Regions from separate parts of the Nocardiopsis mangrovi genome, predicted to be linked through region 4. Evidence: riboswitches for the same ligand, from Rfam matches in the RefSeq annotation. Region 4 holds a riboswitch; each other region holds the start of a gene.

The links. A riboswitch is a leader RNA that binds a small molecule or an ion and turns the genes downstream of it on or off. The one in region 4 is predicted to bind S-adenosylmethionine.
Region 1: another riboswitch for S-adenosylmethionine. It lies ahead of thrC (threonine synthase); the one in region 4 lies ahead of ACFO4E_RS19795 (ABC transporter substrate-binding protein).
Region 2: another riboswitch for S-adenosylmethionine. It lies ahead of ACFO4E_RS06440 (aminotransferase class V-fold PLP-dependent enzyme); the one in region 4 lies ahead of ACFO4E_RS19795 (ABC transporter substrate-binding protein).
Region 3: another riboswitch for S-adenosylmethionine. It lies ahead of ACFO4E_RS17180 (peroxidase-related enzyme); the one in region 4 lies ahead of ACFO4E_RS19795 (ABC transporter substrate-binding protein).

What each region holds. Positions count from the first base shown of each region.
Region 1 is NZ_JBHSFQ010000010.1:104,448-108,149, reverse strand. Features, by position in the region: gene groL (chaperonin GroEL) at 1-11, opposite strand, end outside; gene ACFO4E_RS12915 (ubiquitin-like small modifier protein 1) at 341-619, opposite strand; gene thrC (threonine synthase) at 705-1,970, opposite strand; SAM riboswitch class I at 1,983-2,124, opposite strand; gene ACFO4E_RS12905 (alpha,alpha-trehalose-phosphate synthase (UDP-forming)) at 2,483-3,702, shown strand, end outside.
Region 2 is NZ_JBHSFQ010000004.1:152,778-156,479, forward strand. Features, by position in the region: gene ACFO4E_RS06435 (SAM-dependent methyltransferase) at 1-66, opposite strand, end outside; gene ACFO4E_RS06440 (aminotransferase class V-fold PLP-dependent enzyme) at 276-1,631, opposite strand; SAM riboswitch class IV at 1,703-1,828, opposite strand; gene ACFO4E_RS06445 (DUF3870 domain-containing protein) at 2,104-2,478, shown strand; gene ACFO4E_RS06450 (CaiB/BaiF CoA transferase family protein) at 2,530-3,702, shown strand, end outside.
Region 3 is NZ_JBHSFQ010000016.1:128,279-131,980, reverse strand. Features, by position in the region: gene ACFO4E_RS17200 (SAM hydrolase/SAM-dependent halogenase family protein) at 1-269, shown strand, start outside; gene ACFO4E_RS17195 (SDR family NAD(P)-dependent oxidoreductase) at 330-1,055, opposite strand; gene ACFO4E_RS17190 (MarR family winged helix-turn-helix transcriptional regulator) at 1,125-1,679, shown strand; gene ACFO4E_RS17185 (macro domain-containing protein) at 1,719-2,201, opposite strand; SAM riboswitch class IV at 2,354-2,461, shown strand; gene ACFO4E_RS17180 (peroxidase-related enzyme) at 2,552-3,702, shown strand, end outside.
Region 4 is NZ_JBHSFQ010000021.1:1,747-5,448, reverse strand. Features, by position in the region: gene ACFO4E_RS19800 (ABC transporter ATP-binding protein) at 1-684, opposite strand, end outside; gene ACFO4E_RS19795 (ABC transporter substrate-binding protein) at 681-1,781, opposite strand; SAM riboswitch class IV at 1,873-1,993, opposite strand; gene ACFO4E_RS19790 (GAF and ANTAR domain-containing protein) at 2,312-3,094, shown strand; gene ACFO4E_RS19785 (hypothetical protein) at 3,205-3,702, opposite strand, start outside.

The DNA.
Region 1 (3,702 bases), on a different contig from region 4:
TTGGCTGCCATAGACTTCTTGTCCTCCCGAGACCGGGCTGGTACGCGTGGGAACGAGCCGATGCCCGCGACGGACGGCCCCGGCTCGCCCCGGCAACCCGTCTGCCGGAGACCGCGGCCTCATCGTCTCGATCCGGAGTTAGCACTCCTCATCTCAGAGTGCTAAGGCTCCCATTTTTAGCACTCTCCATGGTCGAGTGCAAACGACCTGTGCCCGAATTCGCCGGGTGATCACCCGCAGGTCAACCCGGCCCCCGAAGCCGAAACCCGCACCCCCGGGACGGGCCCGGGGGATGCGGGTGGGGGTTCGGCGGCGCGCCCCGGCGCCGCCCGGGCGGGGCTCAGCAGCCGCCGGCGACCGCCGGGATGATGGAGACCTCGGTGCCGTCGGCGACCGCGGTGGCCAGGCCGTCGGCGAAGCGGACGTCCTCGTCGCCGACGTAGACGTTGACGAAGCGGCGGATCTTCCCGCTGTCGTCGAGGATCCGCGCCCGGATACCGGGGTGGGCGGCCTCAAGGTCGTCCAGCACGTCCTGGAGGGTGGCCCCATCGGCGGTCACCTCGGCCGCGTCCTTGGTGTAGGTGCGCAGGATGGTGGGGACGCGAACACTGACGCTCATGAGCGCATGACTCCTTGTCTTCGTGAACGGGCGCCGGCCCGCCCGGACGGGGCGGGACCGGGCCGGAAAGGGCGCGGGGGCGGCGTCAGAGCAGCCCGGCGTCCCTGAATGCCTTCAGGGACGGCTTGATGGTGGCGGTCACCCCGGCCTCGACCGCGTTGAGCGTCTTGAGGCCGTCGCCGGTGTTGAGCACGACCGTCTCGGCCGCGGGGTCGAGGGCGCCCTCGGCGAGGAGCCTGCGCAGCACGCCGGTCGTCACCCCGCCCGCGGTCTCGGCGAAGATGCCCTCGGTGCGCGCCAGCAGCCCGATGGAGTCGACCACCTCGGCGTCGCCGACGTGCGCGACGGCGCCGCCGGTGCGCCGGCAGATGTCGAGCACGTAGGGGCCGTCCGCCGGGTTGCCGATGGCCAGCGACTTCGCGATGGTGTCGGGCTTGACCGGCTGGATGACGTCGTGGCCCTCCTCCCACGCGCGGGCGACGGGCGAGCAGCCGGTGGCCTGGGCACCGAAGATCTTGTAGGGCCGGTCCTCGACCAGGCCCAGCCGGATCAGCTCCTGGAAGCCCTTGTCGATCTTGGTGAGCTGGGAGCCCGAGGCGATCGGGATGATGATCTGCTCCGGCAGCCGCCAGCCGAGCTGCTCGGCGATCTCGTAGGCCAGCGTCTTGGAGCCCTCACCGTAGTAGGGGCGGAGGTTGACGTTGACGAACCCCCAGTCCTCGCCGGCCGGGTCGCCGATCAGCTCCGAGCAGAACCGGTTGACGTCGTCGTAGTTGCCGTCGATGGCGACCACGCGGCCGCCGTAGACGGCCGCCATGATGACCTTGCCCTCTTCCAGCCCGGCGGGGATGAACACGCACGAGCCGAAGCCGGCGCGCGCCGCGGCGGCGCCGACCGCCCCGGCGAGGTTGCCGGTGGAGGAGCAGGACAGGGTGCGGAACCCGAAGGTGCGGGCGGCCTCGACGGCGATGGCCACCACACGGTCTTTGAAGGAGTGGGTGGGGTTGCCGGAGTCGTCCTTGACGTGCAGCGTGCGCATGCCGAGCTCGGCGGCGAGGCGGTCGGCGCGGACCAGGCGGGTGAGGCCCGGGTTCATGTTGGGCAGCTCGGCGACGTTGGCGGGCACCGGAAGCAGTTCGGCGTAGCGCCAGATGCTGGCGGGCCCGGCGGCGATGGACGCGTGGCTGACCTCGCCGAACTCGTAGGCGACCTCAAGGGGGCCGAAACAGAACTCACACGCGAAGCGCGGAGAGAGGTCGTAGCGCTCGCCGCACTCGCGGCAGGAAAGGGCCACTGCGGGGCCGAAAGGGCGGGCGGTGGTGGCACCAGGGCCGGTGGCGGTCATCGCCATGCGAGGCGTCTCCCCTCATCTTCCCTGTGAGCCGATCTGGCTCCAGGACGGAGTTGGCACCTGCCCCGGCCGCCCCGCAATTTCCGCGGAATCGCACGCCGAGATGGTTGCCGGGGCTTCGCAGGGCCGTTCCCTCCACCCCTCTGGATGAGCAATATGAAGTTGTCGGTGATCCGCTCGGGATACGTTCGCCACTGTAACCGACTCCCCACCGGCTCTGCCATCCGGGGGCGACCGCGATGGCGGCGCGCGGGCCGCGGCCGCCCGGGCGCGTCCGGGCCGCCGCACGCCCGTCCGGGGCGCGCGACGCCCTGGGGCGCACCGGATGCGCGCCGCGGCGCCGGCTCCGTATCCGGGCGGACACGCGCGGACATCTCGGCAGGTTTGGGTTCCACTGTGACGGGCGAGACCTATGACACCTTCCCGTACACCCACCCGGCCCCGCCCGGCGCCGGAGGCGGGTGGTCAAATGGGAGCTCGGCCCGGACATCGTGCGAGAGGTGGACGATCAGGTGGACAAGGCACAGATCCTCGTCGCATCCAACAGGGGACCGGTGTCCTTTTCGATCGACGACGACGGCGGGCTCCGCCACCGGCGCGGCGGGGGTGGGCTCGTGTCCGGCCTCAGCTCGGCCGCCGCCCAGGCCGACACGCTCTGGGTGTGCGCGGCCCTGTCCGACGCCGACCGCCAGGCGGCCGCCCGCGCGCCCGAGGGCCGGCTCGACCGGGCCGGGTTCGACGTGGGCGGCACCAGCGTGCGGATGCTCGACATCCCCCCGGCGACCTTCGCCAACGCCTACACCTCGGTCGCCAACTCCACGCTGTGGTTCGTCCACCACATGCTCTACGACACCCCCAACAAGCCCGGCTTCGGCGCCGGCTTCCGCGCCGAGTGGGCCGACTACCGCGCCTACAACGCCGCGTTCGCCGAGGGGCTGCTCACCGGCTCCGCCGACAACGCCCGGGTCGCCGTGCAGGACTACCACCTGGCCCTGGTGCCCCGCATGCTCCGCGGCCGCCGCCCCGACCTGCGCATCTCGCACTTCTCGCACACCCCGTGGGCGCCGCCGGAGTACTTCCGGATGCTGCCCGCCGACATCGGACGCGAACTCCTGGAGGGCATGCTCGGCGCCGACCACCTGGGCTTCCTCAGCCGGCGCTGGGCCGATGCCTTCTTGCGCTGCTGCGAGACCTTCCTGCGCGCCGACGTCGACTGGGCCAAGCGCACCGTCGAGTACGGCAGCCGGGTCATCGGTGTCGCCGTGCACCCCCTGGGCGCCGACGCCGACGGGCTGCGCGAGCGGGCCGCGGCCGACGACGTCGCCGAGCGCCGCGCCGCGCTGCGCGAAAGAGTCGGCGACCGCCGGCTCATCGTCCGGGTCGACCGCACCGAGCTGTCCAAGAACATCGTCCGCGGCCTCGACGCCTACCGGGAGATGCTCCGCGACCACCCCGAATGGCACGGGCGCGTCACCCACCTCGCGTTCGCCTACCCCAGCCGGGGCGACGTCCCGGAGTACCGCGAGTACACCGAATCGGTGCTCCGGGTGGCCAAGGAGATCAACGAGGAGTTCGGCACCGACTCCTGGACTCCGCTGATCCTTGAGGTCAACGACGACTACCCGCGCTCCCTGGCCGCCTACCGGCTGGCCGACGTGCTGCTCGTGAACCCGATCCGCGACGGCATGAACCTGGTCGCCAAGGAGGGGCCGGTGCTCTCCGACGACGGCTG
Region 2 (3,702 bases), on a different contig from region 4:
CGGCGTGGGGATATCGGCGAGGGGCTGGTCCTCGCCGATGTGCAGTGCCCGCCGCTTGTCGGTCACGATGCGCCCCCCGGGCCGTCGCCGGTGCCGGGCGGCGCCGGTCGGCCGCGCGGGGGCCGTGCCCCGCGAGCGAACGTACGCCGCCCCCCATTAGCGCCCGATGTTACCGGTCGTGAGTGATGTGTTTCACCATTGAATTATTTAACGGTGTCGAATGCAACCTTTACGGAGAAGATCGCGTTTTGACCGTTTTGTAGATTTATGACCCTTTATGCCGGAGTTCCCGGAAGGACATCGGGGAAGCCGCGGCCGTCGGGCACCGGGGCGATGCGCCCGTCGTCGTCCTCGTACTCCCAGCGGGGCCCGCGCGCGGCCAGCTCGGCGACGGCCCCGATCAGCCGGTCGACGTGCTCCTCGGTGGTCCCCAGCCCCAGGCTCGCCCGCACCGCCTGGGCGTGTCCCTCGGGCAGCAGGCAGCGCGTGAGCAGGTGCGCGCAGAACAGGCCGTCGCGTACCCCGATGCCGTACTCCGCCGACAGCGCCGCCGCGAGGAGGTCGCTGGGCAGCCCGTCGACGACGAAGGACACGATGCCCACGCGCGGGTGGCCGGCGTCCCACAGGCTCAGATCGCGCACCGCCGGAACGGCGGCCAGCCCGGCCCGCAGCCGGTCCAGGAGCGCCTGCTCGCGGGCGTGCAGGGCCTCCTGCCCGGCCGCGGTCAGCGCGTCGCAGGCCGCGGCCAGGGCGACCGCCCCCAGCACGTTGGGGCTGCCGGCCTCGTGCCGGGCCGGCAGGTCGTTCCAGCGGACGTCGTCCTCGGTGACGTTGCCGGTCGCGCCGCCGCCGGCGAGGTAGGGGGTGGCGGCCTGGAGCCAGTCGGTGCGCCCGGCCAGCACCCCGGCGCCGAAGGGGGCATAGAGCTTGTGCCCGGAGAAGGCGACGTAGTCGGCGCCGGTGTCCTCCAGGCTGAACCGCCGGTGGGGGACGAGCTGGGCGGCGTCGACCGCGATGCGCGCGCCTGCGGCGTGGGCGACGGCGGTCAGCTCCTCGACCGGCCAGATCTCGCCGGTCACGTTGGAGGCCGCGGTGACGCACAGCAGGCGCGGCCCCTCCGGCGCCGACCGCAGTGCCTCCCGTGCCGCCTCGACGGCCGCGGCCGGGCTCTCGGGCAGCGGCAGCCGCACGACGCGCCCGGCCCTGCTGCCGCGGTGCTGCCAAGGCAGCAGGCTCGCGTGGTGCTCGCCGGCGAACACCACGACGGTGCACTGGTCGGGGATGGAGCGGGCCAGCAGGTTGAGGGCGTCGGTGGTGCCGCGGACGAACACCACCGCGTCGTTGTCCCGGGCGCCGAGGAAGGCCGCCACCGTGCGCCGAGCGCGCTCGTAGGCCGCCGTGCTGACCTGGGAGTGGAACCCGGCGCCCCGGTGCACGCTGGCGTAGTAGGGCAGGGCGTCGCCGAGCACGTCGCGCACAGCGGTCAGACACGGGGCGCTGGCGGCGTAGTCGAAGTTGGCGTAGTCGACCTCTTCGCCGGTTACCAGCGGGATACGCACGCCGGCCCCGACTACGGCGAGGCCGGCGGTGGGGAGGGGATCGATGGTCGGGTTTTCGGCGACGGCAGTCATGGTGGCACCTCCAGGGCCCTCAGGGACCCCGGGAGGAGCGCACAGCAGCACTGCGGCTCCGGACCGGACGGGGTCCGCGCTTGCCTGACACGGTTACGAAGCGGTCGTGTCTCGACCTGGTCCTCACCCGGGGCACCCCACCGCGGAAGGAGGGTTGCCGGCCAGCAAGCCGGGGCTTGACGCTGGCGCTCATGACCTGCGGTGGACTATATCGCACCCGCCCGGAACCCACGCAACCCGGGCACCCGGGACCCCCGATCGAGCGTGCCTGTGGGCCCTGGAGGCGCCCCGCAGGCCGAGCGGGAGGCGCCGCGGGGCGGATCGGCGGGGGGAATTGACAATGGGCGGAGCCCATCGGTGATACTGGCCTCGTCTGCCCTCCCGCTGAGGACGCCCGGCTCTTCCCGGCCGCCCTGCCAGGCGCGAGACTCCAGCACACCGGAGTTTCACGCTGCCCAATGGAGGGGGACCCGTGCGCCGTCCCGATCGCACATCCGAGCTCTTGCAGGACCCCGATGTGGTCCTCGTCTCCGGCTACGCCCGGCTTCCCGACGGCGTGGCCAGCCACGCGCAGTACGAGCGCCTGGGCGTGGTCCTCGCGGTGAAGCTGTCCGACGGCCGCATCGTCGCCGCCGACACCACGCTGCTCACCGACCTCGCCAAGGACTTCTTCCGCGCCCTGGTCGAGGGGCTCTCGGTGACCTCCGACCTCGCCGAGATCGTCGAGCGCGTGCAGACCCGCTACGCCGGGCAGTCGGGCGCCGCCCTCACCACCGCGCTCCGCCGCTGCCTGGAGACCTACCACCAGCTGCGCGAAGGGGCCGCCGCACCCGCGGACCGGCCCTGACGCGCCACACCGGCTCACAACCGACCCCCAGCGGAGACGAGGAGCGCACAGGTGGAGACGACGAACGACGACGCGGCGGGCGGCGGCGCGGTGCCCCCGTCCGGCACGCCCCCGCCGCTGGCGGGGGTCCGGGTCACCGACCTGTCCCGGGTCCTGGCCGGGCCGTACGCGACCATGCTGCTGGCCGACATGGGCGCCGAGGTGGTCAAGGTCGAGCACCCCGGGCACGGCGACGACACCCGCGCCTGGGGACCCCCCTCGGCCGGGGGCGAGGCCGCCTACTACCTCGCCGTCAACCGCGGCAAGCGGAGCCTTGCCGTCGACGTCAAGGACCCCGACGGACTGGCCGCGGTGCGCGAGCTGTGCGCCGGCTCCGACGTGGTGGTCCAGAACTTCCGGCCCGGCGTGATCGAGCGCCTCGGGCTGGACCACGCCGCCGTCTCCCGGCGCAACCCCGCCGTGGTCTACTGCTCGATCACCGGGTTCGGCCCGGGGCACACCCCTGAGGGCCGGCCCGGCTTCGACCTCATCGTGCAGGCCGAGAGCGGGCTGATGGCCGTGACGGGCGACGCCGACGGGCCGCCCGCCAAGGTCGGGGTCGCGATCACCGACGTCCTCACCGGACTCAACGCCGCCGTCGCGGTGCTCGGCGCGCTCGTGCGCGCCCGCGCCACGGGCCGGGGCGAGCACGTCACCGTGTCGCTGATCAACTCCGCCCTGTCGAGCCTGGTCAACGTGGCCCAGAACGCCCTGGTGACCGGGGAGGAGCCCGGGCGCTTCGGCAACGCCCACGCCAGCATCGTGCCGTACCAGGCGTTCCCCACCGCCGACTCCGAGATCGTGATCGCCGCGGGCAACGACGCCCTCTACCGGCGGCTGTGCGAGGTCCTGGACCGCCCCGACCTCGCCGCCGACGCCCGGTTCGCCACCAACCCCGAGCGCGTCGCCCACCGCGCCGAACTCGTCGGCGAGATCAGCGCGACGCTGCGCACCCGCCCCGCCGCGGCCTGGACGGGCCTGCTGCTGGAGGCCGGGGTCCCGGTGGGCCGCGTGCGCGGCGTGCTCGACGCCGTGCGCACCGCCGAGGCCGCCGGCGACGACGTCCTGCTGGCCACCGACCACCCGCTCGCGGGGCGGCTGGAGACGGTCCGCGCGGGGTTCCGGACGGACTCCGCGCCGGCGGGGGCGGCCGGGGCACCGGCCGCCCCTCCCCCGCTGCTGGGC
Region 3 (3,702 bases), on a different contig from region 4:
TCGAGGACAGGTTCGGCAACCTGCAGACCTCGCTCGACTCCGCGTTCCTGCGGGCGGAGGGGGTGGAGATCGGCGGCACGGTCACGGTCTCGACCGCCCGGGGGAGCCGCGATCTGCCCTTCGTCGAGACGTTCGGGAGCGTGGGCGAGGGCGAGGCGCTCGTGCACATCGACTCCGCCGACCGCCTCGCGCTCGCGGTCAACCTCGGCAGCGCCGCCGACCTCCTGGGCCTGCACGAGCACGACACCTTCACCCTGCGGACGGTCTGACACCCCGCGGACCGCCCGGCGTCCGGCGCGGGGCCGTGCCCCGCGCCGGCCCGGAGCCGGTCAACGCGTGGGGTGGGCGCCGCCGTTGACCGCGAGCACCTGGGCGGTGATCTGGCGGGCGGATCCGGAGGCCAGGAAGTGGACGGTCGCCGCCACTTCGTCCGGGGTGCCGGCCCGGCCGGTGCGGGTCATGCCGATGAGCTGCTCGCGGCGCTCCTCGGAGAGGCCGTCGCGGAAGAACTCGGTGTCGTCGATGTAGCCGGGCGCGACCACGTTCGCGGTGACGCCGCGGGGCCCGAGCCGGCCGGACTCGTAGACGTTCCACGACGCGAGGGCGGCCTTGGCCACGCCGTAGGGGCCGGAGCCCTTGTCGGCGGCGATGGAGCCGATGCTGATCACGGATCCGCCGCCGGTGAGCCGGTCGCGCACCGCCTCGGTCATGAGCACGGCGGTGACCAGGTTGGCGTCCATGTTGGCGCGCCAGTTGGCCGCGAGGGTGGCGAGGTCGCGGGCCTGTTCGCGGTCGTAGTCGGTATTGCCGCCCGCGCAGTTGACCAGGACGTCGACGCGCTCGGGCAGGCCGTCGGCGAAGGCGCCGACCTGCTCGGGGTCGGTTCCGTCGCAGACGGCGGCGCGGACCCCCGCGCCCTCTTCCGCCGCGGCGGCCTCGATCGGCTCGCGACGGCGGCCGGTGATGATGACGGAGTCGCCGGACTCCGCGAACGCGGCGGTTATGGCCCGCCCGATCCCCGTGCCGCCCCCGGTGACGATGACGGTTCGTGCCATTTGACCCTCCCCAGGGTAGTGTTCAGACCTAAACGCAATATAACATTTAGATCTGAACGTAGGCCCTCCATGCCGAACGACCACCACCTGGACCCCGACGACCCCATCGACGCCGTCTCACTGGCGTGGCTGCGCGAACGCCCGGGGACACCCGTGACGAGCATCGGGATCGCCACGCGGATCCGGCACGCCGCCAAGCTGCTGGGCGAGGAGCGAAGACGCGTCCTCGCCGCAGCGGGGGCCGACCCCGCCACCCTCGACCTGCTCGGCGCCCTGCGGCGCAGCGGCCCCCCGTACCGGCTGACCACCCGCGACCTCGCCGAGCGCACCCTGGTGACCCCCGGGGCGATCTCCCAGCGCATCGCGCGCGCCGAGCGCGACGGCCTGGTCGAGCGCAGCCCCCGGGGCGACGGCTCCCGCGCGGTCGACGTCGCCCTCACCCCCGCCGGGCACGACACGGTCGAGCGCCTGGTGGACCGGGTCCTCGGCCGCGAATCCGAACTCGTCGCCGGGCTCCCCCCCGGCGACCGCGCCGCACTCGACGGCCTCCTGCGCACACTCCTGCGCGACCTGAACGCACAGCTGGACACGGAGAGCCCCAGCCGGGTGGCGACCGGCGGCTGAGCGCCGCCGGAGCCCGCTCCGGCCGGCTCCGCGCGGGTGTCAGCGGACGTCGTAGACGGTGGTGGCGACGCCTCCGGCGATGAGGGTGCGGTCGATGAGCGGCTGGATCCGGTCCCACGTCCCCCCGGCGAGCCCGCAGCCGATGCGCGGCATGTGGACCGAGGCGCCCAGCTCCACGGCGTGGCCGGTGAGCGCGGCGAGGCAGGTCTCGACCGCTTCGTAGCGGATGGGCGGGCCTTTGCCGCCGGCCTTGATGCCGTGCTGCCCCACCATGTTGGCCACCCAGGCGTCGGGGCGCACCCGCACCAGCTGGACGGCGCCGAGGCCGAAGTCGTTGGCGGCGCGCTCCCGGTGCCAGCGCCGGTACTCGCGCTCGGGTTCGGGCCACCTGCGGGAGACGGCGAGGACGAAGCCCTTGCCCCAGCCGCCGAGGTCGTTGCAGATGTGGGCGATGACCTTGGGGCCCTTGGCCTGGGGCGCGGTCGCGTCGCCTCGGACGACGCGGAAGAGGGCGGCTGCCATGCCGGCAGCCTATCGCCGGGGGTGGGCCGGGACCGGAATCACCGGGAACGGGCCCGGAACCGGCCGATGACCGCAATTCCTACCAAACTTGTCGTATTTATCACCTTCTACCCCCTTGTCCGCGTTTGACGAGATCGTTTACCTTCTTCGCAGGTCAAGAGTGCCAGCGCGAAGATCCGGCTTGCTGGCCGGCAACCTCCTGCACGGCGGGGTGCCTCCGGAGTTACGACCCGGCTGCGGGAACGCGGCATGCGTGCACGATCGGGGCACCCCGGACCGTCCGGTCCGCCGCCCCGCCCGGCTCCTGCCCGCCGTCCCGCCGCCACCGGCACGACGAGAAAGCGGAGACAGTGAGCAGCGCGCACAGCACCGATGCCGCGGCGGACGCCGCCCCCGACACCGTGGGCGGCCTGGCCCGCCTCGGCGCCGCCGTCGAGGCGGCCCGCCACGCCAAGCCCGGCTTCCCCCGCGAGGCACAGGCCGCCTACGACGCGCTGTTCACCGTCCCGGGCCCGGTCGCGGCGCCGGTGCGCAGGGGCCTCGCCGCCCTCGCCGCCCGCCGGCACGGCGCCGCCGACGTGGCCGCCCACCACGCCGGCGCGGGCGCCGACCCCGCTCTCTTCGCCGACGAAGCACCGGACGACCCCGCGCTGCGCGCCGCGGTCGAGCACGTCGACCTGCTGACCACCTCCCCCGCCCTCGTGCGGCGTGCGGACACCGACCGGCTCGCGGCGGCCGGCTGGACCCCCGACGAGACCGTCGTGATCGCGCAGACCGCGGCGTTCACCGCGTTCCTGGTCCGGCTGGTGCACGGCCTGCGCCTGATCGACGGCACCGCCGAACCCGCCACCGCCCCGCTGGAGCGCGCGACGCCGGCGCGCGGCCGGACCAAGAGCACCGCGACCACGTCCGCCAACGGCGGCGCGCGCCCGGTCGCCTACACCCAGGAGCTGCTGTCGTGGACCCCGTGGGTCCCGCCCGTTGCATCCGATGACCTCACCGACGAGCAGAGGGAGGCGTTCGCGGGCAAGACCAACGACGCCTACTTCCGGCTGCTGTCGCGCGCCCCCGGGCTGCTGCGGGCGCGCACGGCGGTCGACCACGCCGTCTTCTACACCCGCGACGGCCTCCCGCGCGCCGAGCGCGAACTCGCCGCCGCCGCGGCCAGCAAGGTCAACGACTGCGTGTACTGCGCGTCGGTCCACTCGCGCAAGGCGTCGCAGATGTCCAAGCGGACCGCCGATGTCCAGCGCGTGCTGGACGCGTCGCTCCCCCGCGACCAGGACTGGCGTGCCCTGGACCTGGCCCCGCTATCGGCGGGCCAGGACGCCCGGTGGGCCGCCGTCGTCGACTTCGCCGCGGCCCTGTCGACCACGCCCGTGTCGGCCACCGAGCGGCACCTGGCCGACCTGCGGTCGCACGGGATCACCGACGCCGAGCTGGTGGACCTGGTGGGGTCGGTCGCGTTCTTCGCCTGGGCGAACCGGCTGATGCTCACCCT
Region 4 (3,702 bases):
GCCCAGCTGCTCGATCCGCCCGCCGTTGAGAACGGCGATGCGGTCCGACAACGACATCGCCTCCTCCTGGTCGTGGGTCACGAACACCATCGTGATCCCCAGCCGCTGCTGGAGTTCGCGCAGCTCGACCCGCATCTCGCGGCGCAGCTTGGCGTCGAGGTTGGACAGCGGCTCGTCGAGCAGCAGCACCGCGGGGCGGGTGGCCAGCGCACGGGCCACGGCGACCCGCTGCTGCTGGCCGCCGGACAGCTGCCGGGGGCGGCGCCGGGCGTAGTCCTCCAGACCGACCAGGCGCAGCGCCTCGGTGACCCGCTCGATGCGCTCGGCGCGCTCCACCCGGCGCACCCGCAGCCCGTAGGCCACGTTCTCGGCGACCGTCATGTGCGGGAACAGCGCATAGCTCTGGAAGACCATGCCCAGGCCGCGCCGGTGCGGGGGGACGTCGGTGAGGTCGGCCCCGTCGATGGTGATGCGGCCGCCGGTGGGCAGCACGAACCCGGCGAGGGAGTTGAGCAGGGTCGTCTTGCCGCACCCGCTGGGGCCCAGGATCGACAGGAACTCGCCGCGGCGGATGGCCAGCCGGTCGACGTCGAGGACGCCGGTGCCGTCGTAGCCCGCGGTCAGCCGCTCGACGACGACGTGCTCGCCATCGGCCCCGGCCGGCCCGTCACCGGGACCGCTCACTGGAAGATCTCGTTCCACCGCTGCTGCCATTCGTTGAGGTTGGGGGTGGCCGCGTCGTAGTCGACCCAGGTGAAGCCCTCGTAGACCTCGGGCCCGTACTCCACCTTCGCGGTGAACTCGGGGTCGTACTCGATGGAGTCGTTGCCCCCGCCGTAGAAGGTGCCCTGCGCGAACGGCTTCTGGTGCTGGGCGGAGGTCAGGTAGTTGAGGAACCGGTAGGCGGCGTCGGTGTTCTCACTGCCGGCCGGGATGTAGTAGGAGGTCAGGGCGCCCACCGCGCCGGAGGTCGGGTAGCTGAACCCGATCGGCTGCCCCTCGGCCTCCATCGCGAAGGCGCGCCCGTCCCAGAACGGCACGATCCAGGCGTCGCCGTTCTGGATCGTGGTGGCCACGGTCCCGGCGTCGGCCGGGTAGGCCGAGACGCAGTCCTTCAGCTTCTCCAGGTCCTCGAAGGCGCGGTCGACGGCGTCGGGCTCCGAGAGCGTGCCGCCGTTCTGCGCGACGAGGGCGGAGAAGAACTGGAGGCCGGCGTTGTAGGTCAGCGGCGGGAGCGCGATGTGGCCGCAGTACTCCTCGTTGAAGATGTCGGTCCAGTCCTGCGGGGCCTCGTCGATCTCGTCCGTGCGGTACAGCAGCCCCAGCGACCCCGTGGTCAGCGGCGCCCCGTAGGCGGAGCCCTCGACGGTGGACTGCTCCACCAGAACGGGGTCGAGCTGGGACCAGTGCTCCAGGCGGGTGGTGTCCAGCGGTTCGAGAACGTCGTTGTTGACCGCCTGGTGGAAGGTCTCCGAGGTGAGCGCCACGACGTCGAAGGGCGGGTTCTCCCCCTTGGCGGCGCGCAGCCGGGTGAGCCAGTCGGCGTCGGCACCGGTGACCACGTTCACCGTGATGCCGGTCTCCTCCTCGAACGGTGCGACGAAGGACTCCTCGAACAGGCTGCCCCACTCGCCGGCGAACGCGGTGACGGTGATCTCGTCGCCGCCCCCGCCGCCGCCGGAGGTGTCCACGCCGCCACAGGCGGTCGTGGCCAGCAGGAGCAGCGCGGACGTCGCCGCGCCGGAGGTGAGTGCGACCCTGCGTCGAGTCGTGGATTGCATCGGGCGTCCCTTCGCCTGTACTTCTCGGCGGCCGGGGGCAGCGGCGGCAAGCGCCCTGCGCCGGGGGTCGGGGCCCGCTGCCGGTGGCGGGGCTCCGCGCTTGCCGCCGATGCCTTCGGCACCGGCCACGGCCATGTCCTCACCCGGGGCACCCCGCCGCGGAGGAGGGTTGCCGTCCAGCCAGCCGGGGCTTGTCGCTGGAACTCGTGACGAAGATCAACATAACAGAGAATCCCGACATTTCCACTCTTGGAGGTCGGGTGCCCTGTCGCACACTCCGCCCTGGTTCGGCCGGCGCCCGCCCGCCTCCCCCGTCCCCCGCAGCGCCGCTCCGGCACCGGGGTACAGGGTCCGAACTGCGGAGATCATTCGACCGCAGGGTGTCACAGGGGCGACCCGCGCGCATCGCGGCGCGCCAGGACGGCCCCGCGGAGGCGGCCGCCCGGCCGCGAGTACCGGGCGGGGTCGTGGGTAGTCGGGGCGCCAGGTTCGCCCCACCCGCGGGCGAGGGCAGCCGAGGAGCCGAGGCCGTGCACGATCCCGCGAACGAGACGCCGGCGCGCGACCACCCCCGCGTCTTCGCCGAGATGGCGCGCGACCTGCTCTCCGAGGACTCCGTCCGCGACGTCCTGGACGCGATCGTCCGGCTGGCCGTGCACACGCTCGACGGATGCGAGGAGGCCGGGATCCTCATGGCCGACCGGCCCGGCCGCGCGTTGTGTACCGCCGCGGCCACCGGGGAGCTCGCCCGTGCCGCCGACCGGGCCCAGTTCGACTGTGACGAGGGCCCCTGCCTGGCCGCCGCGCGCGGGGAGCGCGCCGTCCGCGTCGACGACATGGCACGGGAGGACCGGTGGCCCGCCTACCGGGCGCCGGCGCTGGCCCTGGGGATCGGCTCGATGATGGGGTTCGAGCTGTTCACCCACGACGGGTCGCTGGGTTCGCTGAACATGTACGCCACGCGGACCGCCGCCTTTGACGCCGCCGCCCAGGAGAGGGGGTGGGTGTTCGCCTCGCACGCCGCCGTCGCCATCGCCTCCGCCGAGCGCGAGGCCGCCGTCCGCGCGGGCCTGGCGACCCGGCACGACATCGGGGCGGCGGTCGGCATCCTGATGGAGCGCCACCGGCTCAGCGACGCCGAGGCGTTCGACGTCCTCAAGCGGGCCTCCATGCAGACCAACACCAAGCTGCGCGACGTCGCCCTGCGCGTGACCGGCGCCGGCGCCGTGCCGGCCCCGGCGCCGCCGGGCGACGCCGAGACCGGGGACCCGCTCGCGGGACCGGCCCCGGCGGACTCCGCCGAGCCCGCCTGAACGACCCGGCCCCGCAGCGCGGAGGGGTCCCGGCCGAGGGAACGGCCGGGACCCCTCCGCGCCCGCCGCCCCCGCCCGCCCTGCCGGCGGGAGGGGACGCGGGTGCCGGCCTACAGGCCCGAGGCGAGAACCACCCCGTAGCCGGTCGGCACATCGGGGTCGCCCTCGTCGTAGGACGAGCCGACGGACACGACCGCCTGCGTGCCGGGCACGAGGGCGAGGTCGCGGACGCTGAGGTCGTAGTTCTCGATCTCAGGCGTGTCGCGGGTGACCGTCCCGGCGGAGTCGTGGTGCACGAAGGTCGGGTCCCAGGACTCCTCCTGGATCCACATGCCGCCCGAGCCGTCGTCCTCGATCGCCTCCAGGCTCGCGTTGCGGTCCTGGTCGACGGTGACGTCCCAGCTCTCGCCGTCGTAGTGCGCCGTCAGCGGCCAGTACTCGTTGATGTCGTCATCGTTGAGGTCGTGGACGTAGCCCACGGCCGTGATGTCGTCACCGGCGCGCACCAGAACGTCGTTGAACGTCGCGCTGGCGATCTCCGAGGGCAGTTCGACCTCGGGGACCTCCAGGTCGGTCCACTCCGTGCCGTTGTAGAGCGCGGCGAGCGG